Regions from separate parts of the Streptomyces sp. CG4 genome, predicted to be linked through region 3. Evidence: riboswitches for the same ligand, from Rfam matches in the RefSeq annotation. Region 3 holds a riboswitch; each other region holds the start of a gene.
What was found. A riboswitch is a leader RNA that binds a small molecule or an ion and turns the genes downstream of it on or off. The one in region 3 is predicted to bind cobalamin.
Positions count from the first base shown of each region.

Region 1: linked by a shared signal. The riboswitch ahead of AB5L52_RS33380 (cobalamin biosynthesis protein) and the one ahead of AB5L52_RS06055 ((2Fe-2S) ferredoxin domain-containing protein) in region 3 are both predicted to bind cobalamin.
Region 2: linked by a shared signal. The riboswitch ahead of AB5L52_RS25380 (HoxN/HupN/NixA family nickel/cobalt transporter) and the one ahead of AB5L52_RS06055 ((2Fe-2S) ferredoxin domain-containing protein) in region 3 are both predicted to bind cobalamin.

Region 1 is NZ_CP163525.1:7,309,295-7,316,495, reverse strand. Features, by position in the region: gene AB5L52_RS33410 (hypothetical protein) at 1-161, opposite strand, end outside; gene AB5L52_RS33405 (alpha/beta fold hydrolase) at 1,029-2,156, opposite strand; gene AB5L52_RS33400 (class II aldolase/adducin family protein) at 2,311-2,973, opposite strand; gene AB5L52_RS33395 (lysozyme) at 3,163-3,927, shown strand; gene AB5L52_RS33390 (anion permease) at 4,082-5,332, shown strand; gene AB5L52_RS33385 (hypothetical protein) at 5,364-5,591, shown strand; cobalamin riboswitch at 5,763-5,906, shown strand; gene AB5L52_RS33380 (cobalamin biosynthesis protein) at 6,004-6,975, shown strand; gene AB5L52_RS33375 (cobyric acid synthase) at 6,972-7,201, shown strand, end outside.
Region 2 is NZ_CP163525.1:5,553,605-5,560,805, forward strand. Features, by position in the region: gene AB5L52_RS25360 (MFS transporter) at 1-37, shown strand, start outside; gene asnB (asparagine synthase (glutamine-hydrolyzing)) at 54-1,880, shown strand; gene AB5L52_RS25370 (cytochrome P450) at 1,893-3,143, shown strand; gene AB5L52_RS25375 (L-tyrosine/L-tryptophan isonitrile synthase family protein) at 3,284-4,222, shown strand; gene AB5L52_RS25380 (HoxN/HupN/NixA family nickel/cobalt transporter) at 4,257-5,366, opposite strand; cobalamin riboswitch at 5,393-5,582, opposite strand; gene AB5L52_RS25385 (ArsR/SmtB family transcription factor) at 5,671-6,051, shown strand; gene AB5L52_RS25390 (peptide deformylase) at 6,223-6,408, opposite strand; gene AB5L52_RS25395 (peptide deformylase) at 6,417-6,785, opposite strand.
Region 3 is NZ_CP163525.1:1,315,968-1,323,168, forward strand. Features, by position in the region: gene AB5L52_RS06050 (enoyl-CoA hydratase/isomerase family protein) at 1-1,059, opposite strand, end outside; gene AB5L52_RS06055 ((2Fe-2S) ferredoxin domain-containing protein) at 1,212-1,619, opposite strand; cobalamin riboswitch at 1,680-1,802, opposite strand; gene AB5L52_RS06060 (hypothetical protein) at 2,118-3,815, shown strand; gene AB5L52_RS06065 (cation:proton antiporter) at 3,826-5,133, opposite strand; gene AB5L52_RS06070 (acyl-CoA dehydrogenase family protein) at 5,133-6,323, opposite strand; gene AB5L52_RS06075 (thioesterase II family protein) at 6,320-7,111, opposite strand.

The DNA of each region.
Region 1 (7,201 bases), 6.0 Mb from region 3:
GCGGTGGCGCCGTCGCTGCCGGGGCCGAGTGCGGTGTCGGCCCAGCGGGCGACCCGGACCGGGCCGGACAGCCCGGTGCGGGCCAATCTGGCCAGTTCCGCGGGGGCGGGGGTGCCCTCCGGCGGCCGGGGTGCGGGGCGCCGTGGGCGCCGCTGGTTCACAGCTCTGGGGGCGGCGGCCAGGGGTCGCGGTCGGACGAGTCGGAGCCTGGAGTCGCGCGGGATACGGGACGTCACGGGTGCAGTCTTCCGGTTGACGGTGCGAAAACCCAAACGGAATGTCACCGCGGGCGACGGGGCTGGCCAAGGCACGGGGCCCGGCATGGGGTGAGGAGCCGTGATCAGGCCACTCGTACACCCTTAAACGGAATCCCCGGCACCGGGGAGAGGGCTGGGGTCGACGCCAGGGGCGGGGGTGTCGTCGGGGGCGGGGTCAGGGGACGGCACTGGGGGCGTGGCTGGGGGGACCGGGGGTGGTCGAGGGCCGTGACCGAAGGCCTGGTCGGGTCTCGTGACCGGGAGATGTAGTCAAGGGCCGCGACCGGGAGCCGTGACCGAAGGCCGTGGTCAGGGCTCGTGGCAGGGAGCCGTGACCGGGAGCTGTGGCCGAGAGCCGTGGCCAGGAACCGAGCCGAGCACCGTGATCGAAAGCCATGACCGAAGGTCGTGGTCAGGGCTCGTGACCGGGAGCCGTGGCCAGGAGCTGTAGTCGAGGGCCGCAACCGGGAGCCGTGACCGTGGGCCGTGACGGGAGCCCTGGCCGAGCACCGTGGCCAGGAGCCTGGCCGAGCACCGTGACCGGGAGTCCTGGCCCAGGGCCCTCGCCAAGGACCCTCACCAGGTGTCCCGGCCGAGCGCCGCACCCAAGCGCCGTCGCCGAGCGCCGCGTTCGAGCGCCGTCGCCAAGCGCCACGGTCGCGCGCCGTCGCCAGGGACCATAGTCGGGGGCCGTACTCGGCGGCCGTACTCGGTGGGCGTACTCGGCGGCCGTACTCGGCGGGCGTACTCGGCGGCCGTACTCGGGACCCGTCAGACCAGTGGGGTCAGGAAGCGGCGTAGGCGCTCCTGGTAGTCCTCCGGATCGGCGTTCCACATCGCCGCGTGCGGGGCCTGCGGCACGGTGTGCAGGGCGACCAGATCGGTGCGGCGGTGGGCCAGGCGGCGGGAGAGTTCCCAGGGAGCCACCTGGTCGTCGGGTCCGTGGAAGATCAGGGTCGGCACGGTGAGCCGCCGGGGGTCGGTGATCTCGGCGACCCGGTCGGCGTGCAGGCAGGCGCGGCCCTGCGCAGCCCGTACGGCGAGCGGCAGCAGCAGCGGCGGGGTGTGGCGGGCCCGGGCGAGGGCGCGCAGGGTGACCTCCCAGCTGAGCACCGGCGAGTCGAGGACCAGTCCGGCGATGCGCTCGCGCACCGGGGAGCGCTCGGCGGCGCGCAGCGCCATCGTGGCGCCGGTGGACCAGCCGAGCAGCACGACCCGGCGGGCGCCGTAGCGGACGGCGTAGCGGATCGCCGCGTCCAGGTCGCGCCACTCGGTCTCGCCGAGGTGGTTCAGTCCGTCCGGCGGGACGGGGGCGCCGAGGTCGCCCCGGTAGGCGAGCGCGAGGACCGGCACCCTTCGGGCGTGCAGCGGGGCCATGAGGTTCATGGCCTGTTCGCGGGTGGTGCCGAGGCCGTGGACGGCGATCAACCAGGTGTCCCGGGCGCCGGGCACGAACCAGGCGGGCAGTTCGCCGAGTTCGCCGGGCACGTCGATGTCGGCGTGGTCGAGGCCGAGGGCGGTGCCGGGATTGCCGACGTACAGGTTCGGGGTGAGCCACACCGCGTCGCCGGCGGCGAGGCTCCCGTGTGTGACGCGTTCCAGGCGGCGTACGACGGTGTCGGCCGCGTGCCGGGCCGCCTCCAGGACGGGGCCGACGACCGCGTGGGAGCCGTCGCCGGCGAGGCCGTAGGTGCCGGGGCGCAGCGAGGCCAGATCGCGGGTGAGGGTGATCTGGCCGGCGGCGGTGCCGTGCACGGTGAGCCGGGGTTCGGTGGGCAGGGGGCGGCCTGCGGGCGCCTTCAGCGCGGCGTCGCTGGCGAGCCGGCCGGCGGCGACGGACGCCACGCCGGCGGCGAGGACCGCGGTGACTGCGGTGGCGGTCGCTTTGACTGGGCGCACGGGTCCAGTGTCGTGGGGGTTCGGGCCACCGGCCAGCCGAAAGAGCGCCGGGGTGCGCGCGGCGGGGGGCGGCCGGGTTCGGCGCCTCCCCCACTGCCTCGCCCTCACAACGGACAAGGATCAAAGGAGGATCAGCGGAGCCGAAGAGTGGTGGTCACTTCCGTTGGCCGTACCCCTTCAAGCGTGCCGCCGCCTCCGTCAGCTGTGTCTCCGTCAGCAGGGACGGGGTCAGACCCGGTATGGACGACGCCGTCAGCCACAGGTGGCACATCCACTCCAGCTGGGCGGTGCGGTCGTAGGCCTGGTCGAGGGTGGCGCCGTAGGTGATCGTGCCGTGGTTCTGCAGGAGGCAGCCGGTGCGGTCGGTCAGGGCGCGGAGCATGTTCTCGGCCAGTTCGTCGGTGCCGTAGGTGGCGTAGGGGGCGACGCGGACGGGGCCGCCGAGGGTGGCCGCCATGTAGTGGACCAGGGGCAGCTCGGGCACGAGGGTGGAGACCGCCGTGGCGTGCACGGCGTGGGTGTGGACGATGGCGCGGGCGTCGGTGGAGCGGTAGACGGCGAGGTGCATGGGCAGCTCGCTGGTCGGCGCGAGCGTGCCGAGCACCTGGCGGCCGGTGAGGTCGACGCCGGTGAGGTCGTCCGGGGTGAGCCGGTCGTACGGCACGCCCGACGGGGTGACCAGCACGAGGTCGCCGACGCGCGCCGAGACGTTGCCCGAGGTGCCGACCACCAGTCCGTCGGTTACGGTCCGCCGTGCCGTGGCGACCAGTTCCGCCCAGAGGTGTTCCCGTTCCGCGTCCCGCCGCTGTTCAGCCATGCCGCGATCCTGCCAGCCGCGCCCGCGGTCAGGGGGTGGGCGGGTGCTTCCGGCCGGAAGTACGTACCCCCGAAAGGCGGAAGTCGCGGTGAATCGCCGCAAATGGGCGCTGATTCGGGGGATCGCCAGGCCTTCAATGGTCCCCCTTGACCGCCGGACGATCTTGCGTCCGCCGACCTGGGGAGACGCATGGCCAGTGAACGCACACCCTTCCGTCGCCGCGCCGGTGTCCTCGTGGCGGCCACGGCGGCGCTCGCCCTGACGGGCACCGCGGGCACCGCGGCCGCGGCGGCCGGAGCTCCGGCGCTGGCCGTGAGCAAGCCCCGCGGTCACGATGTCTCGTCCCACCAGAAGCGCGTCGGCTGGCAGGGCTCCCGGTCCAAGGGCGCGCGGTTCGTCTACGTGAAGGCGACCGAGTCCACGAACTACCGCAACCCCTACTTCGCCCAGCAGTACAACGGTGCGCACAAGGCGGGCCTGGTCCGGGGCGCGTACCATTTCGCCCGGCCGGACAAGTCGTCCGGCGCCAAGCAGGCCGCGTACTTCGTGCGGCACGGCGGCGGCTGGCGGGCGGACGGCTGGACGCTGCCGCCCGCGCTGGACATCGAGTACAACCCGTACAACAAGAAGCACAAGTGCTACGGGCTGAGCAAGAAGCGGATGGTCCGCTGGATCCGGTCCTTCAGCGACGAGGTCAAGCGCAGGACCGGCCGCCGCCCGGTGATCTACACGACGAGCCAGTGGTGGAAGCTCTGCACCGGCAACAGCCGCGCGTTCTCGAAGAGTCATCCGCTGTGGATCGCCCGGCACGGCGTCAAGAAGCCGGGGGCGCTGCCGGGCGGGTGGCACTACTGGACGTTCTGGCAGTACCAGTCCGAGGGCACGCTCCCGGGTGACCAGGATCTCTTCAACGGGTCCCAGAGCCGGCTGCGGGTCTTCGCGCGTAGCCGGTAGCCAAGGGGCGTCTGGGGCACCGGTGTCGAACCGGAGCGAAACGGAACACCAACCCCCCTCCCAGGACACCCCCAGGCCCGCCTCAGTTCACCTTCCGTTCATCCAGGTTGCCTACGTTCGTCCAGCCAATGACCTCGAAAGATTGCCTGGGTAAATGGAAAGCTTCTCGCTGATCCTCGCGATTGTGGTCGTCACCGCACTCGCGTTTGATTTCACGAACGGTTTCCACGACACCGCCAACGCGATGGCCACCACCATCTCGACAGGCGCTCTGAAGCCCAAGATCGCAGTGGCCATGTCCGCCGCCCTCAATCTGGTGGGCGCCTTCCTCTCCGTGGAGGTCGCGAAGACGATCTCCAAGGGTCTCGTCAACGAGACCGGCATCCGTCCCGAGGTCATCTTCGCCGCCCTGGTCGGCGCGATCCTCTGGAACCTGGTGACCTGGCTGGTGGGCCTGCCGTCCAGTTCCTCGCACGCTCTGATGGGCGGCCTGATCGGCGCCACCGTCGCCTCCGCCGGCTTCGGCGCCGTCCACGGTGACGTCCTGGTCACCAAGGTGCTCCTCCCGGCGGTCGCCGCTCCGGTCGTGGCCGGCCTCGCGTCGATGCTGGCCACCCGGTTCTCCTACGGCATCGGCGGCAAGGCCGAGGGCGAGGCCACCCGCAAGGGGTACCGCGCCGGGCAGATCGCCTCCGCCGGCCTGGTCTCCCTCGCGCACGGCACCAACGACGCCCAGAAGACGATGGGCATCATCACCCTCGCGCTGATCACGGGCGGTGCCATCGCCCCCGGCTCCAACCCGCCGGTCTGGGTCATCCTCTCCGCCGGCCTGGCCATCGCGCTCGGCACCTACATCGGCGGCTGGCGCATCATCCGCACCATGGGCACGGGCCTGACCGACCTGGAGCCGCGCCAGGGCTTCGCCGCCCAGACCAGCGCCGCGACCGCCATCCTGGCCTCCTCGCACCTGGGCTTCTCCCTCTCCACCACACATGTCGTCTCCGGTTCGGTGATGGGCGCGGGCCTCGGCCGCAAGGGCGGCGTGGTCCGCTGGTCCACCGCGACCCGGATGGCCGTCGCCTGGGTGCTCACGCTGCCGGCCGCCGCGGTGGTCGGCGCGGGCGCCGAGTCCGTCACGGACCTGGGCGACTGGGGCACCGCCGCCGTCGCGGTCTTCCTCGTCGCCGCCAGTGCCGCGATCTGGAAGATCTCCCGCCGCGAGGTCATCGACCACACCAACGTCGTCGCCGAGACCGAGGAGCCGCCCGGCGTGGTGACCACCGCCATCGCCGCCGTGACCCCGCCCCCGGCCGGCACGGTCGCCGAGGACCTGACGGCGACGATCGCCGCCCCGGCCCCCGCCGAGCCCACGACCCGGACCGCCCCGCCGGCCGCCACCGTCTGACCCCGGCCACCCGGTTACCGAAGGAAGCATCATGAAGATCGACTGGGCAGCCATCGGCTCCGTCTTCGGCGTCAGCCTCGTGTTCACCGTGGCCCTGGTGACCCTGTTCACCCTCGGTGTGGGCGGTCTGGCCCGACGCGAGAAGGCCGCCGCGCAGGGCGGCTCCGCCACGCTCGCCGTGACCGGTGCCTACGTCTGCTTCGCCGCCTGCGCGGCGGCGGTGGCGTACGGCATCTACCTGATCGTCGCCAAGGCCTGACAGCCCGCCAGGAACCGGGCGGTACCGTCACAGGCACCGCGAACCGACCCTCACGAAGGCTCCTCTCCGCCCGCCGCGGAGGGGAGCCTTCGCCGTGCGCACCGGCCACGGGCGCCCCGCGATGTGGGGATCGGCACACTCTCCCCGTGCAGGTCAACGGCAAGTTGACGGCCGTTCCGGGCGCGTGGTGGACTGCCCACGCCATGTACGGCGGCAGGAGAGGAAGCCGGTGCGAATCCGGCGCGGTCCCGCCACTGTCACCGGGGAAGAACCCCCCGGGAGCCAGGAACTCTCACCGCCGAATCTCGTCGAACCAGGGCGCGGACACCCTGAGTGAGGACACCGATCGCCATGCCCGGCTGCCGAAGGACCCCTGCCAGGCCCGCTCCTGTACCTACGGCCGGCTGAGCCGATGGGTGCCGATCGCAGTTACGCGTACGGCGCCGCCGCCGGCCTTCTCGGTGATCTGCTCCTCGGCGATCCGCGCCGCGGGCATCCGGTCGCCGCGTTCGGGCGTGCGGCCGCTGCCGTGGACGGCGCGTTGTGGCACGACCACCGCGGCTGGGGCGCCCTGCACACCGTGGTGTGCGCCGGTGGCGCCGTCGCACTCGGCACGGTGGCCGCACGCGCCGTACGCCCCTCCCCCGCCGCCTCCGTCGCGCTGACCGCCGCCGCCACCTGGGCGGTGGTCGGCGGCACTTCGCTCGCCCGCGAGGCCCGCGCCATCGGCAGCGCCCTGGAGCGCGGGGACGTCGAGACGGCGCGGGCGCGGCTGCCGCATCTGTGCGGCCGGGACCCGCAGGCGCTGGACGCCGACGGGATCGCCCGGGCCGTGGTCGAGTCGGTCGCCGAGAACACCTCCGACGCCGTCGTGGGCGCGCTGGTGTGGGGAGCCGTGGCCGGGGTGCCCGGGCTGCTCGGCTTCCGGGCCGTCAACACGCTGGACGCGATGGTCGGTCACAAGTCCCCGCGCTACCGCCGCTACGGCTGGGCCTCGGCCCGCCTCGACGACGTGGCCGGCTGGCCGGGCGCCCGGCTGACCGCCGTACTCGCCGCCGCGGCCGGACCCGACCCGCGGGGTGCGCTGCGCGCCTGGCAGGCCGACGCCCACCGGCACCCGAGCCCCAACGCGGGCCCCGTCGAAGCGTCGTTCGCGGGCGCGCTCGGCGTCCGCCTGGGCGGCACGCTCTCCTACGGCGGCCGGGTCGAGCGCCGGCCCGTCCTCAACGGCGGCAGGGGCCGGGCGGTCCGGGTGACCGACGTCGACCGGGCGGTACGGCTCTCCCGCCGCGTCGGCCTGCTCGCGCTCGGCACCACGGTCGCCGCGCGCCTCCTCGTCACAAGCGTCAAGAGCCTCAAGAGCCCGAAGGGACGTGGAAAGTGAACGGGGGACTCCTCGTCGCCGGGACCACCTCCGACGCCGGCAAGAGCGTCGTGACGGCCGGGATCTGCCGGTGGCTGGTGCGTCAGGGCGTGAAGGTCGCGCCGTTCAAGGCGCAGAACATGTCGCTCAACTCCTTCGTGACCCGCGAGGGCGCGGAGATCGGGCGGGCGCAGGCCATGCAGGCCCAGGCGTGCCGGACCGAGCCGACCGCGCTGATGAACCCGGT
Region 2 (7,201 bases), 4.2 Mb from region 3:
GAACACCACCGACGCGGCGTCCGCCGCCCATCGTTGAGCAAGGAGTCACCCGTATGTGCGGAATCACCGGCTGGGCGAGCTTCCACCACGACGCCCGCACCCAGGCTCCGGTCATCGAGGCCATGACCGCCACCCTCACGCCCCGCGGCCCCGACGCCGGAGGCATCTGGCTCGGCGAACGCGCCGCGATCGGCCATCGCCGCCTGGCCGTCATCGACCTCGAAGGCGGCGTACAGCCGATGCCGGATCGCCCCGAGCAGCCGGACATCGTGCTCACCTACAGCGGCGAGGTCTACAACCACCACGCGCTCCGGGCCGAGCTGCGTGGCCGGGGCCATGTGTTCCGCACGCGCAGCGACACCGAGGTGGTACTGCGGGCCTACGCCGAATGGGGCGAGGCGGTGGCTGACCACCTGGAGGGCATGTTCGCCTTCGCCGTCTGGGACGAGCGGGTGCAACGGCTGCTTCTGGTGCGTGACCGGCTCGGCGTGAAGCCGCTGTTCTGGGCGGCCGTCGACGGCGGTGTGGCCTTCGCCTCCGAACCCAAGGCGCTGTTCGCCCACCCCGAGATCCGGCCCCGGGTGGATGCCGACGGGCTGCGGGAGGCATACAGCCTGCTGTTCAACACCGGGCCGACCGTCTGGTCCGGCGTGCGCGAGGTGGAGCCCGGCGGACTGCTGGTCCTCGACCGGGACGGCATCCGCGAACGCCGCTACTGGCAACTGGACGCCAAGGACCATGCCGACGACCAGGACACGACGGTGGAGCGGGTCCGTGCGCTGGTCGGCGCGGCGGCCCGCAGCCAGCTGGAGGCCGACGTCCCGCTGTGCAGCCTGCTGTCCGGCGGCATCGACTCCACCGTCCTGACCGCGCTGCTCGCCGACGAACTACGACTGCGGGAGGGGACGGAGGCGAGGATCCGCTCCTACGCCGTCGACTACAGCGACCAGGCCGAACAGTTCACGGGCGACGTCCTGCGCACCGGGCACGACACCCCGTACGCCACCGAGGCCGGCGCCTTCATCGGCACCGACCACAGCACCGTCGTCCTGGATCCGCGTGCTCTGCTCGACCCCGAGCACCGCAAGGCGGTCGTCGTGGCGCGCGACTCGCCGATCGGCGTGGGCGACATGGACACCTCGCTGTACCTGCTGTTCGGCGAGATACGGCAGCACTCCACTGTCGCCCTGTCCGGCGAGGCGGCCGACGAGGTGTTCGGCGGTTACCCCTGGTTCCACAACCCCAAGGCGCTCGCTGCGCAGACCTTCCCGTGGTTGCTGGTCACCGGCGACGAGGCCGCGATGCCGCTCAATCCCGAACTCGATCTGTGCATCGGCGAGTTCCGCAACGACACCTACCGCAGCGCGCTGGCCGCCGTACCCCACCTGGACGGCGAGAGCCCCGCCGAACACAGGCAACGCGAGATGCAGCACCTGTCCCTCACCCGCTGGCTGCGCCAGCTCCTGCACCGCAAGGACCGCCTCAGCATGGCACAGGGGCTGGAGGTGCGTGTCCCGTACTGCGACCACCGGCTCGTCGAGTACGCCTTCTCCACGCCCTGGGCGCTGAAGAGCTTCGACGGCCGGGAGAAGAGCCTGTTGCGCGCCGTCGGCACGGGCCTTGCCCCGGACTCGGTGCTGTACCGGCCCAAGAACCACTACCCGGCCACCCACCACCCCGACTACAACCGCGGCTTGCAGGACATGGCCCGCGACGCGCTCGCCATCGAACAGGTCCGCGCGCTGGCCGACGAGACCCGGATCAAGCCCTGCCTGGACACCCCGCCCGACCGGCTGGAGTGGGGCCACCGCCTGCGCCTCGAACGTGTCGTCGACCTTGCCCTGTGGCTGGACCACCACCGGCCCGAACTCGCCCTCTGAGGAGCCCCGTTCATGACCATCCAAGAGCCGGCGGCCAAGCCGGTACCCGACCCGGTCCCGCTGATGGGCTGCCCCTACAAGGCCGACCCCTACCCCCTGTACGAGCAGATGCGCGAGGCCGGCCCGGTCCACCGCGTCCTCTTCCCCAGCGGAGTGCAAGCCTGGCTCGTCACCGGCTACGACGCCGCCCACGCCGCGCTGAACGACGAGCGCCTGGGCAAGAACCACGACCGCGGCAACGACCGCTGGCGCGCCCGCGCCTCGATCATGCCCGAGCCGCAGCACTCCCAGCTCCAGGTCCACCTCCTCCACCAGGACCCGCCCAAGCACACGCGCATGCGCCGCTTCGTCACCGACGCCTTCACCCCACGTCGGATCGAGAGCCTGCGCCCCCGCTTCCAGGAGCTGGCGGATGCGCTGATCGACGCCCTGCCCGAGAGCGGGCCCGCCGACCTCGTCACCGGCTTCGCCGCTCACTTCCCCTTCCAGGTCCTCGCCGAAGTCATCGGTCTTCCGCAGGAAATGGCGGCCCGCTTCGACCGCGACTGGGGCAAGGTCGTCCAACCGGTCGGCCCCACCGACCCGGGACGCCCGCTGTATGAGGCGCGTCTGCACGGCCTGCAGAGCTACATCGCCGACGTCGTCGCCCACAAGCGCGAACACTGGGACGACGACCTGCTCAGCCGCCTCGTCGTGGCACGCGACCGCCGTGAACTGTCCCAGGAAGAGCTGGACTCGATGATCTTCCAGCTCCTCGTCGCGGGTCAGGAACCGGTCACCAACCAGATCACCACAGCTCTGATCGCGCTCTTCCGTAACCCGGACCAGCTGGCCCGCCTGCGTGACGAACCGGACGTACTGCCCCGCGCGGTGGAGGAACTCCTCCGCTACGACAGCGCCTTCGAACTCACCACCTGGCGCTTCTTCGACAAGGACAGCGACCTGCACGGCACCCGGGTACCGGCCGGCGACTCCGTGATCGTCTCCCTGTGCGCCGCCAACCGCGACCCGCGCCGCTTCCCCGACCCCGACACCCTCGACTTCGACCGCAGCCCCAACCCCCACCTCGCCTTCGGCCACGGCATCCACTTCTGCCCCGGCGCCGCCCTCGCCCGCGCCGAACTCCAGATCGCCCTGGGCACCCTGCTCACCCGGCTGCCCGGCCTACATCTCGCCATCAAAGTCGAGGACATCGAGTGGATCCCCGCCGTCCTCGGCCGCGGCACCAACAGCCTGCCCGTCGGCTACGACCGACGCCTCTGACACCGACGTAACGCTGACCGTGTCCGGCCACACCGGCCGGACCGGTCTCGGCTGACCCAAACCCGCTGACCACTGGCGCCTGGCGTGCATTCCCGCCACGGCGCCATGTCGACATGCCCTCGTATTCCAGGAGGAACGACATGCCCCTGACGATCCCGTCAGATGCCCTCCCCACCCGCATCGGCACCGAGATCCTCAACCTGCTCCTGCCGCATCACCGCACAACCGATCGCGCTCCCGTTCCCGCCCCAGCGGAAGCGTTCCACCATCAGCTGCGCCGCATCGCCGACTTCGTCCACCAGGGCGCCCCGGTCGTCTTCACCCTGCCCGGCTTCCCCTGCAAGTCACCCAACCCCGCCAAGGTCCTCGGTCACCTCCCCGACCAGGGCGAACGCCTCTCCCTGACGTTCCTGAACACCCTGTGCACCGAGATCGAGCGGATCTATCCGCCCGGGGCACGCGTGATCATCTGCTCCGACGGCCACGTCTTCGGCGACCTCATCCACGTCCCCGACCACCACATCGACGCGTACGCCGACGACCTTCGAATACAGATAGCCCAACTGGGCCTGGACAGACTGTCCGTCTTCGACCTCCGCAACATCCTCGGCGACCTCCCGCACGACATGAAACGCGCCCGAGTCCACGACCGGTACGCCCCTGCCCTGGACGCTCTGCGTGCCGAGGCCCGTACCGACGACCAGACCCTCGCCCTCTACCGGGGCATCACGCGCTTCCTCGTCGAGGACACCGCCGACTGGACCGGCACCCGCTCCGCCCTCCAGCGCAGCTGCCGGCAACGCGCCTACGGAGTCATCCAGCGCAGCCGCGCCTGGGGCGACCTGATCGCCGAACACCACGCCCACGCCGTACGCCTCTCGATCCACCCGCAACCCGTCGGCGGCCCGAAATTCGGCATCCGCCTCCTCGATGCCCCCGACGCCTGGACCACCCCCTGGCACTCCGCCGCACTCCACCGCGCCGACGGCACCTGGACGCTCATGCCCCGAGCGGCGGCGGCTCGGCTGGGCCATCTGATCCAACAGGACGGCAGGCCCAGCCACTTCGTGCACAACTGATCAGGCCGGGGTCACGGCGACAGCCACTGTGCCGTCAGCCGGTGTCCGCGGCGCGGGTGCTCCAGCGCTCCTCGACCTTGGCCAGACGCCAGTAGGCGACGGCCACGGCCCAGACGACCACGAACAGGCCGGCGATCACGTAGCCGACGTTGTCCAGGTCCAGGCCCGCGATCCAGCCGGATACGTCATCGCTCAGGCCCAGCTTGTCGTGCAGCACGCCGACCAGCTCGATCGTGCCGACGAAGAAGGCCACCGCGATGGACAGGCCGGTGATCGTGAGGTTGTAGAACACCTTGCGCACCGGGTTGGAGAACGCCCATTGGTAGGCGAAGTTCATGAAGGTGCCGTCGAGGGTGTCGAACAGGCTCATACCCGCCGCGAAGAGGAGGGGCAGGCACAGAACCGCGTACCAGGGCAGGCCGGCGGCGGCGCCGTTGCCGGCCAGGGCGAGGAGCAGAACCTCGGTCGAGGTGTCGAAGCCGATGCCGAAGAGGAAGCCGAGCGGGAACATCTGCCCCGGTCGGCGGATCGACTTGGTGAACCGGCCCAGGAGGCGGTTCATGAAGCCGCGCGAGTCCAGGTGCGCTTCCAGCTCCGCCTCGTCGTAACGTCCGGCGCGCATGGCCTTGAAGACGCGCATGATGCCGAACAGCGCGACGAGGTTGAGGGCGGCGATGAGGTACAGGAAGCTGCCGGAGACCGTGGTGCCGACGGTGCCGAGGACTTGATGGGTTCGGGAGCTGTCGTTCATCAGGGTGCCGGCGAGCTTGGCGCCCCCGGCGACCAGCGCGGCCATGACGACCACCACGCTGGAGTGCCCGAGCGCGAACCAGAAGCCCACCGACACGGGCCGCTTGCCGTCGGCCATGAGCTTGCGGGTGGTGTTGTCGATCGCGGCGATGTGGTCCGCGTCGAAGGCATGCCGCATGCCGAGGGTGTAGGCGGTGATGCCCAGCCCCACGCCGAACGCCTTGGTGCCGACCTCGTAGTGGTGCGGGACCACGAGCAGGAAGAGGATCCCGAAGGCGACCACGTGCAGAGCGACGATCACGGCCAGCAGGCCGACGGTTCGGACGGTGTCCTCGCGGCGCCAGCGGAAGGAAGGGGCGGCATCGGTTTCGGGCACGCCTTCGGACAGGGTCATACGGTCACGCTCCAGCACCTCGTGGATCAGCTTCGTGCTGCCGTGGCCGGTCTCCTGGCTGACGGGTCACCGCGCCCGCCCCTGCCTTCCCGGCCGCGAGGCCAGTGGCAATGCATGGGGCGGGAACTCCCCGATCACAGTGGCGAGGGCCGCTCCGGACTGAGCCCCTGGGGGCTGTCACCGGTCTTCCCGAACACCACGGCCTGCTCAGCCTAGAAGGCGGCCAGTGTCAGCTGCAAGGCTGCATATCTGAGCAGGTATAGAGGGGTATGGAGGGTGAAACGTGGGCTGCGATGATGCCCCCATGCATCTCGTCCCCGCGGAACGTGCCGGGCAGCGCACCATCGACGGCCATCGAGTCTGCGACGCCATCGCCGCCGTCGGCGAGCCCGAGCACGTACGCGCCTGGGCCGACCGCTTCTCCCTGCTCTCCGATCCCCGACGCCTGTCCCTGCTGCTCGCCCTTCACGAGGCCGGCCCCATCGCCGTGTCCGACCTCGCCGTCGCCACCGGGATGCGGGACACCGCCGTCTCCCAGGCCCTGCGCCTCCTGCGCACGGCAGGCATCGTCGAGGGCGAGAAGGACGGCCGGATCGTGCGCTACCGACTCGTCGACGGACCGGTTTCCGCGCTGCTGCGACACTGCGCATCCGAGCCTGGAGGGCACGTTCCCGCAATCCCCTGACCGGGCACTGGATCGAGGTGGTGCTGCGCGAGGGGCTCTCAGCCGAAGGCGAGTCCACGGAAAGCGTTGCGGACGTCGGTCAGGAGGCCGCGGTCGCGGGTGCAGTAGAACTTGTTGGTCAGGAGAGTGGTGCTTGAACTGCCTCTTCCTCACGCAGAAAGCTCTCAGGGCCTACTCGTATGCCCAGGCTCGTCCGGTCTGCCGGTAGCCCTCCACGGGGATCGGGTCGACGCCGGTTCGCATGCGGGCGGTGTACAGCAGGCCGTCGAGGTGGTCGATTTCGTGGTGGATGAGGCGGGCGAGGCCGCGTTCGTACACGGTGGTCGTGGTATCACCGCTCAGGGTGGTGGCGTTCACCGTGATCTTCAGCGGTCGGGGGACGAGGCCGCGGACGCGAAGAAGCTGAGGCAGCCCTCGTACTGCTCGTCCGTCTCCTCGGAACGGTTGGTGATCCGGGGGTTGAGCAGGATGACGGCCGGGGCGTCGTCGGCCGGCATGACGACTGCGGCGGCGCGCGCGATGCCGATCTGCGGGGCGGCGATGCCCATGCCCTTGGCGAAGGGGTGGACCTGACCGATGCGCTCGATGGCGGCGAAGAGTTCGTCCACGATGCGTTCGGCCTCGTCGCGCTCGGCGGGCAGGTCGAAGGCGCGGGCCGGTTCGGCGAGGATGCCGGCCCCGTGCTGGACGACGCCGAGGTCTCGCATGCGTTGGCTGGGCCGCACGTCAGTCACCTGAACTCCCTTGATCTGCTTCGCCTTCGGGCCGCGCCCGGAACCGCCATTCCAGACGGTACCGAGCGTGCAGGGCGGGTGCGGTGGTGATCCATGTGAATTGCCGTAGTCCGGCGGCGAAGGCCAAGCTGGAGAAGGCGGAGAAGAAGGCCCGCAGGGCCGCCGAGGAGGTGGCTGCCCTGGAGGAAGATGCCGCGTGATGTGTGCCTGATCCGTGTCGGGAGCCGTAGTCGCAGGGGCCGCGCCGTCGTGTGTGAACGATGGCGCGGCCCCTGCGGTTTCTCCGGGGGTCTGTCCGATGGGCCGGTGATCGGCGCTGGAAACGGTGGCGCTCACGGTTGCCTCGGTCATGGTTTCAGTCACCGAAATCACATGACCGGGCTGCCCCGGGGAGCCTCCTAGGCGCCGAACCATCC
Region 3 (7,201 bases):
GGCGTCGCCGGGCCCGGCGAGCCCCAGTTCGCGGTCGCCGAGCGGGGCGAAGAAGCGGGCCACGTCGGCGTCGGAGACCTCGGCGAGGGTCTTCGGGAACCAGCGCGGATCGCGGTCCTTGTCGATGACCTGGGCGCGGATGCCCTCCACCAGGTCGGCTGTGCTCAGGGCGGCGCAGGAGACGCGGTACTCCTGGTCGAGGACCCGTTCCAGCGGGCCGAGACGCCGGGCGCGGCGCACTGCGGCCAGGGTGACCTTGAGGGCGGTGGGCGACTTGGCGAGCAGGGTATCGGCGGCCTCCTTCGCGTCCGGGCCGCCGTGGGCGAACAGCCGTTGAACGATCTCCTCGACCGAGTCGGCGGCGTAACAGCCGTCGATCCACTCGCGCCTTGCCGTCAACTCCCCTTGTGGCGGCGGCTGTACGTGCCGGGCGAGGACGTCCGGCAGGGGCATCTCGGCGAGGTCGTCGACGAGGGAGCGGAGCGCGGCGGACGGTACGTAGTGGTCGGCGAGGCCGCACAGCAGGGCGTCGCCGGCGCCGATCTGCGCGCCCGTCAGCGCGAGGTGGGTGCCCAGTTCGCCCGGGGCGAGGGCGAGCAGATAGGTGCCGCCGACGTCGGGGACGAAGCCGATGCCGGTCTCGGGCATCGCGATCCGCGACCGCTCGGTGACGATGCGGACGCTGCCGTGCGCGGAGACGCCTACCCCGCCGCCCATCACGATGCCGTCCATGAGCGCGACATACGGTTTGGTATAGCGGGCGATACGGGCGTTGAGGTGGTACTCGTCGCGCCAGAACGCGGCCGAGAGGGTGCCGTCGCCGGCGCGGGCGTCGTCGTGGATGGCACGGATGTCGCCGCCCGCGCACAGTCCGCGCTCTCCGGCGCCGGTGATGACCACGGTCTCGACGGCCGGGTCGTGCTCCCACGCCGTCAGTGCCTCGTCGATACGGCGCACCATGGCGTGGGTGAGGGCGTTGAGGGCTCTGGGCCGGTTGAGCGTGATGTGGGCGGCCCGGCCCGCGGTGTGGAACAGGACGGGTTCCCCGCTGCCGGTCATCCGAACGCCTCCGGCAGGTCACGGGCCACGATGAAGTACATGATCTCCTTGGTTCCTTCCAGGATCTGCGGGACCGGTGCGCAGGCCGCGGACGGTGTTCCCGCGGCGCACGCCGGCGGCTGCGGTGCGAGCGCGCGGCATGCCCTTCCTGGCTACGGCCGGTCTTCGCCGAGTCGTCGTCGGGGCGGTGTGAACGTGTACAGGTCGAGGATGTCCGGCCGGGGAGCCACGCCCGGGCCGCCGGCGCGCACCCAGCCGACGATGTCCTCGGTCGCGTCCGGATCGTTGACGAGCCCGAGCCAGACCGGCCGCGCACCGGCGGCCCGGCCCGCGGCCGAGGGCTGTACGACGATGACGTTGGCCTGATCGCACACGTCGAGGCACTCGGAGATGCGCACCGGCAGCTCCGCCCGCAGCCGCGCGGTCTGCGCCGCGTGATCGACCCCGGTCACCTTGGGACTGCCGCAGCAGCAGTCCCGGCACACCACGACCCGGCACGGCGCCGCACCGCTCGCCGCCGCCGGCTCGCCTGATGTCTCTTCCGTCGGCGTCCCGGGCATGCCGTGCCACTCCCCTCCCGGGGAGATCCGCCCCGGTGTCCGTCGAGGAGGCGACCGCGTGAGTCTCCTGGCTCCCGGGTCGTGGCTCGCCCCGCCTTCCCACCCCGGGCGGGGCGGTGGCCTGCCGGAACTCGCTCACCGGTCACAGTGGCGGGACCGCGCCGGACTTCCACCGGCTTCCTCGGACCGCCGTCGCCTTATGTCGCCGATCATCATCCCATCACCGGGGCCGCGGGCGGACGGCGCCCTCGGGCGCGCGACGAGTCCGGGGCGCTCATGATGGGTTCGGGTGCCTGTTTTGCGTACCGAGCGCACACTTCGCGTACCCAGCGCACCCCTCGCGTCGCGGGCGCACACTTCGCGTCCCGGGCGCGCGCCGCACGTCTCGGGCGCACGCCATGGGTGAGGCCGCTGTGACCGGTGAGCGGTCCGGGCCCCTGCGGGGCATACAGAATGTGACCAACTCGTCGCTTTCCGCACCGAATCCGGGAGTCGTGGATGCAGAAACAGGAACAGACCGTCGTTCACCGTGGCAGGACCCTGGCATGGGAGGGGTTCGTCACCGGGCCCGATCTGCTCTCGACCGAGGAACTGGAGCAGGTCTCACGGCGTCTGCTCGGGACGGATCTGGCCGGTGCGAAGGAGGCGGCGGGCAAGGAGCTGCTGCCGTTCGGGGCGTCGCGCGGCCAGGTGCCGGCCATCGTGCTGGGCACCGCGTCCACGCTGAAGGGCTGCTTCGAGGCCGATGTGGCCCAACTGGCCCTCGGCCGCTCACCGGACGACTTCTCGGCGTACAACGAGGCGCGGGCGGTGTATCTGGCCGCGCCGGGCGACCTGGTCGTGGGCCGGGGCGAGCCGTGGCGGCAGGCGGTGGCGGCGTCCGCGGCGGTGCCCGTGGAGGTCCCCGAGCTGCGCTACTACTACCTGACGCACGCCCTGCTGGCGATGGCGGCCGACTCGCTCGCGGACCGGCCGGCGCCGCCGCTGGAGCGTCTGGTGCGGCAGTTGAGTGCCGCGCCGGAGACAGTGGTGCGGCTGTTCGCGATCGACACCGAGGCGCGGGTGCTGCTGCTCTGGCTGAAGCGTGCGGCGGGCCTGGAGCGGCTGCGGGTGGACGCCAACGGGCCGGAGGTCGCCGAGCGGTGGAACCGGAAGACGACGCTGTACCCGACGGTCGAGGACGCGATGGGCGTCTCCGCGCCGAGGGCGGTGGACGCCCCGGAGTCCTCCTTGGCGGCGGAGGCCGAAGTGACGGCGTTCCACCGGGAGTTCGGCGTGCTGCTGCCCCGCCTGCCCGGCTACTCGGTCTCCCGGGCCGGCGCCGACGAGGCACTGCTGCGTCACCGGGTGCACACGGCCGCCCGGCTGTTGCGCGAGCGGTACGGGCTGGAGCTGGGCTGTTTCAAGCCCGCCGAGGCACTCACCGGGAGCAGGATCCGTATGGCCGTGCCGCTGGCCGACGACGCGGCGCTCGACGCGCTGGCCCGCCAGGCGATGGAGACCGAGGAGGACTACGTCCTGGAGGCGCATACCCACTATCTGCGCCACCGCCTGCCCGGCTACGAGTTCATCCTGGCGCCCTCCGCCCATGTGGTGGCCGGACAGCCCGCCGAGGGCGGAACGGTGCAGATCACCCGGGGCAGCGTCTGGGAGGGCAGTGTCTATGTGGACGAGGAGACCTGCGCCCGGTTCGACATCACGCCCGCTCAGTTCCGTGCCGTACGGGAGGGCATGGCGGCGCTGCACGGCGCGTTCCAGGGGGCGGGGCGCGATCTGGGGTTCGTCAAGGGCGGTGTGGACTTCGCCATCGCCCGTCTGGGTGGCCGTTTCGGCGGGCGGCCGGTGGTCGCCATGCAGGATCTAAATCTCTCCTCGAACGGCGCCGAGTACGTCCGGGCGTTTCTCGCCGAGGCGCGGGAGGTGCTCGGCACGCGGCAGGGGGTGTACGCGGCGACGAAGGTGGTGCGGCCGACGACGGAGACGGATCTGAAGCGGCTGGAGGACAGGGTCGAGCGGCCCGGGCACGCGGGGTGGGCGCGGGCGATCACCTCGGTGGCCGGGCGCTGGGGGCTGATCGGGGTCGCGGCCCGGTGTCCGCGGCAGGCGGCGCAGGAGGTGCTGGAGCTGGAGCAGCGGCTGCACCGGGCGGGGCTGCTCCGTACCAGCGTGTGGGACAAGTCCGTGCGGGCCTCCTGAGGCGGGGCGGTCAGGACCTCTTCTCCTGATGCGCGGGGCGGGACGCCTCCCGGCCGCCTGCCGCAGGCCCGGGACCACGGCCCGTCCCACGCTCCGCGGGCCCGCCGTCCCCCACCGTGACCAGGCCGCCGCTGTGGAGCAGCGGCCCGGTCATGACCGTGGTCAGCACCGCCATCACCACCAGGATCGAGTAGAACGCCTGGTCGATGAAGTGCAGTTGGAGTCCGACGGTGAGGATGACGATCTCGGTAAGGCCCCGGGTGTTCATCAGCACCGCGACGGTCTTCGCCTCCCGCCGGGGCAGGCCTGCCGCGGCGGCCCCGAACCCGGCACCGGCCATCTTCGTCACAACCGCGACCGCCAGCATCACCGCCAGCCCGCCGAGGTGTGCCGCGCGGAACGTGGTCAGATCGACTCGGGTGCCCGCCACCACGAAGTAGACGGGGAGCAGGATCTGGGTGGCCGACTTCTCCAGCCCGTCCATCACGGAGACCCGCAGCCGCTCCCCGGCGTCCTCCCGGGGCATGACCGCGCCGAAGGCGAACGCCCCGAAGACGAAGTGGATGCCGAGCCATTCCGTGGCGGCGCAGGAGGCCATGAGCCCGGCGGCCATCACGACCACGGCCGCCGCCGGGTCCGGCGCCCCCGCCCCGCGCCCGCGCAGCAGCCGGGCAGCCAGCGGACGCACCACCCCGATCAGCAGGGCCAGGTAGAGGGGCACGAACGCCATGTGCCAGGACTGGGTGCTGGTGAACAGCGCGGCGACGACGGCGAGACACGCCCAGGCGACCAGGTCGTTCACGCCCGCGGCAGCCATGGCGATCCGGCCGGCGCAGGTGTGGTTGAGCCGTTGGTCGGCGAGGATCCGGGCGAGGACCGGGAAGGCGGTGACGGACAGGGCGACGCCGGTGAAGAGCACGAATCCCGGCGCACCCGAGGGCGCGTGGTCCGCCGCGAACGGCAGCGCCGCGAGGCAGCCGCCGGCCAGGGGCAGCAGCACCGACCCGGTCGCCACGCACAGGGCGCTGCGGCCGCTTCCGCGCAGGAAGGCGGGGTCCATCTCGTAGCCGATGACGAACATGAACAGGGCCAGGCCGACGTTGGCCAGCGCCCCGAGGAGCGGCTGGACCTCGTCGTAGGGGACGGCGTCCCGCCAGCTCCAGGTGTGGGACAGCAGGGTCGAGCCGAGCAGCACGCCGGCGACGATCTCGCCGACCACGGCCGGCTGCCCCAGCCGTCGGGAGCCCGCGGCGCACAGCCGGGCCACCCCCAGCACGAGGGCTAACGCCAGGAAGAAGTACGCCGTCTGATTGCCCATCAGTCGCTCCTCGCCGTCGTGCTCCGGTCGGCGGGGCGGTTGAGCACCGCCCGCCCGATGAGGTCGCGCATCACCTCGCTGGGGCCCGCGGCGATGGTGGCGGCGCGGGCGTCCCGCTGGGCACGGGCCGCGTGGGAGGTCTCCAGGTAGCCGTGCGAACCCTGCAGCTGCAGCGCGGTGTCGGCGAGCCTGCAGGCCAGTTCGGTGGTGTGCAGTTTGGCCATCGAGCACTCCACGGCGGGCAGTTCGCCCTGCTCGTACAGCCACGCGGTGTGGTGGACGAGCTGCCGTGCGGCCGCCAGTTCGGTCGCCAGGTCGGCGACGCGGTGCACCAGCGCCTGCTTGTGCGCGAGTTCCTCGCCGGCGACTTCGCGTGCGCGCAGGAAGGCGCGCAGCTCTTCCAGGGTGCGGTCCATGCCGCCGAGGGCCAGGGTGGCGGCGACCAGCCGCTCCAGTTGCAGTCCGCGCATGAGGTAGTAGAAGCCGTTGCCGAGGCGGCCGATGAGCCGGTCGGCGGGGATCCGCACCGCGTCGAAGGTGACGGTGGCCGTGCCGGCGGAGCGCCAGCCGAGGGTGCGCTGCGCGGTGCGGGCGACGCCGGGCAGGGCGGTGTCGATCACCAGCAGAGACAGCCCGGTGGCGCCGCGGGGCCCGGCCCCGCCGGGGGCGGTGCGTACCGCCGTGACGAGGAAATCGGCGGTCATGGCGTTGCTGACCATCGACTTGGTGCCCTCGACAACGAAGTGGTCGCCGTCCCGGACGGCCGTGGTGGCGAGCCCCGACAGGTCGGCTCCGGCACCGGGTTCGGTGATCGCGAGGGCGGCCACCCGCTCGCCCCGCACGGCCGGCGCGAGGTACTCCCGGCACAGGCCGGGCCCGCCGACCCAGGAGAGGTAGTGCGTGGCCATGTAGGCATGGACGGAGACGGCCGCCCGCAGCCCGCCGAACCCGGTGCGGCCGAGTTCCTCCAGGAAGACGACGGAGGTGAACAGATCGCCTGCGCCGCCGCCGACGGCACGTGGATACAGCAGGCCCAAGTAGCCGTGCTCGCCGAGGAGTTTCCACACCGGGGCGGGAACGGTGTCCTGTTCCTCCCAGCGGGCGGCGTACGGCATCACCTCGGCGGCCAGGAACGCACGCACCTCCTCGCGAAAGGCGGCGTGGCCGTCGTCGAAATAGGGTGACTTCACGATCCGTCGCTCCTTCGTCGCTCCGCCAGGCTCAGCGTGATCTCGTCGTCGAGCAGCCCGAGCAGGTCCCGGGCGTGGTCGTGCAGGAAGAAGTGGCCGCCGGCGATGCGGTGGGCGCGGAAGCCGTGCGGCGCGAGGGTCCGCCAGGCGGCCACCGCGTCCGGCGGGGCGACGTCGTCGTCCTCGCCCCAGAACGCGGTGACGGGCACGGGCAGCGGATCAGGTGCCGGGCGGGCCCAGGTCTCGGCGAGCCGGATGTCCGCGCGGAGCATCGGGTCGAGCATGGCCATCAGACGGGGATCGGCGAGGACGTCGGCGGGTGTGCCGGCGAGCCTGCCGAGTTCCGCGCGGAACCCCTCCGTGGGCAGGTCGTGGATGGCGGGCAGGGCGCGCGGCACGTGCGGTGCCCGGCAGCCGGACAGCAGGACCCGCTCGGGCGGCCGGGCGAGGGGCCGTACGACGGTCTCGTAGACCAGCATCGCGCCCATGCTGTGCCCGAACAGCAGGTACGGGGAGGGGATGTGCTCTTCCAGCGCGGCGGCGAAGTCCCGGGCCAGCGACGGCCAGTTGGGCGGGACCCTCTCCCGCAGCCGGTTCTCGCGCCCCGGCAGCCGTACGGCGACCAGTTCGCTGTCGGCGGGGAGCCGCTCGGCCCATGACCGGAATACGCCCGCTCCGGCTCCGGCGTAGGGGGCGCAGACCAGTCTCAGACGGGCCTGCGGCCGGGGCAGCGGACGGTGGAACCAGCGCCCGGACGCCGCGGTGCGGGCCCCAGCCGTACCGTTCATGTCCGGCTCCTGTCAGTCCGCCGCGGCTCTGTACGGATCTTGACCGTCCTTTCCAGGTCCGGCTCCTGTCGGGCGGCGGCTGGGGCCCGG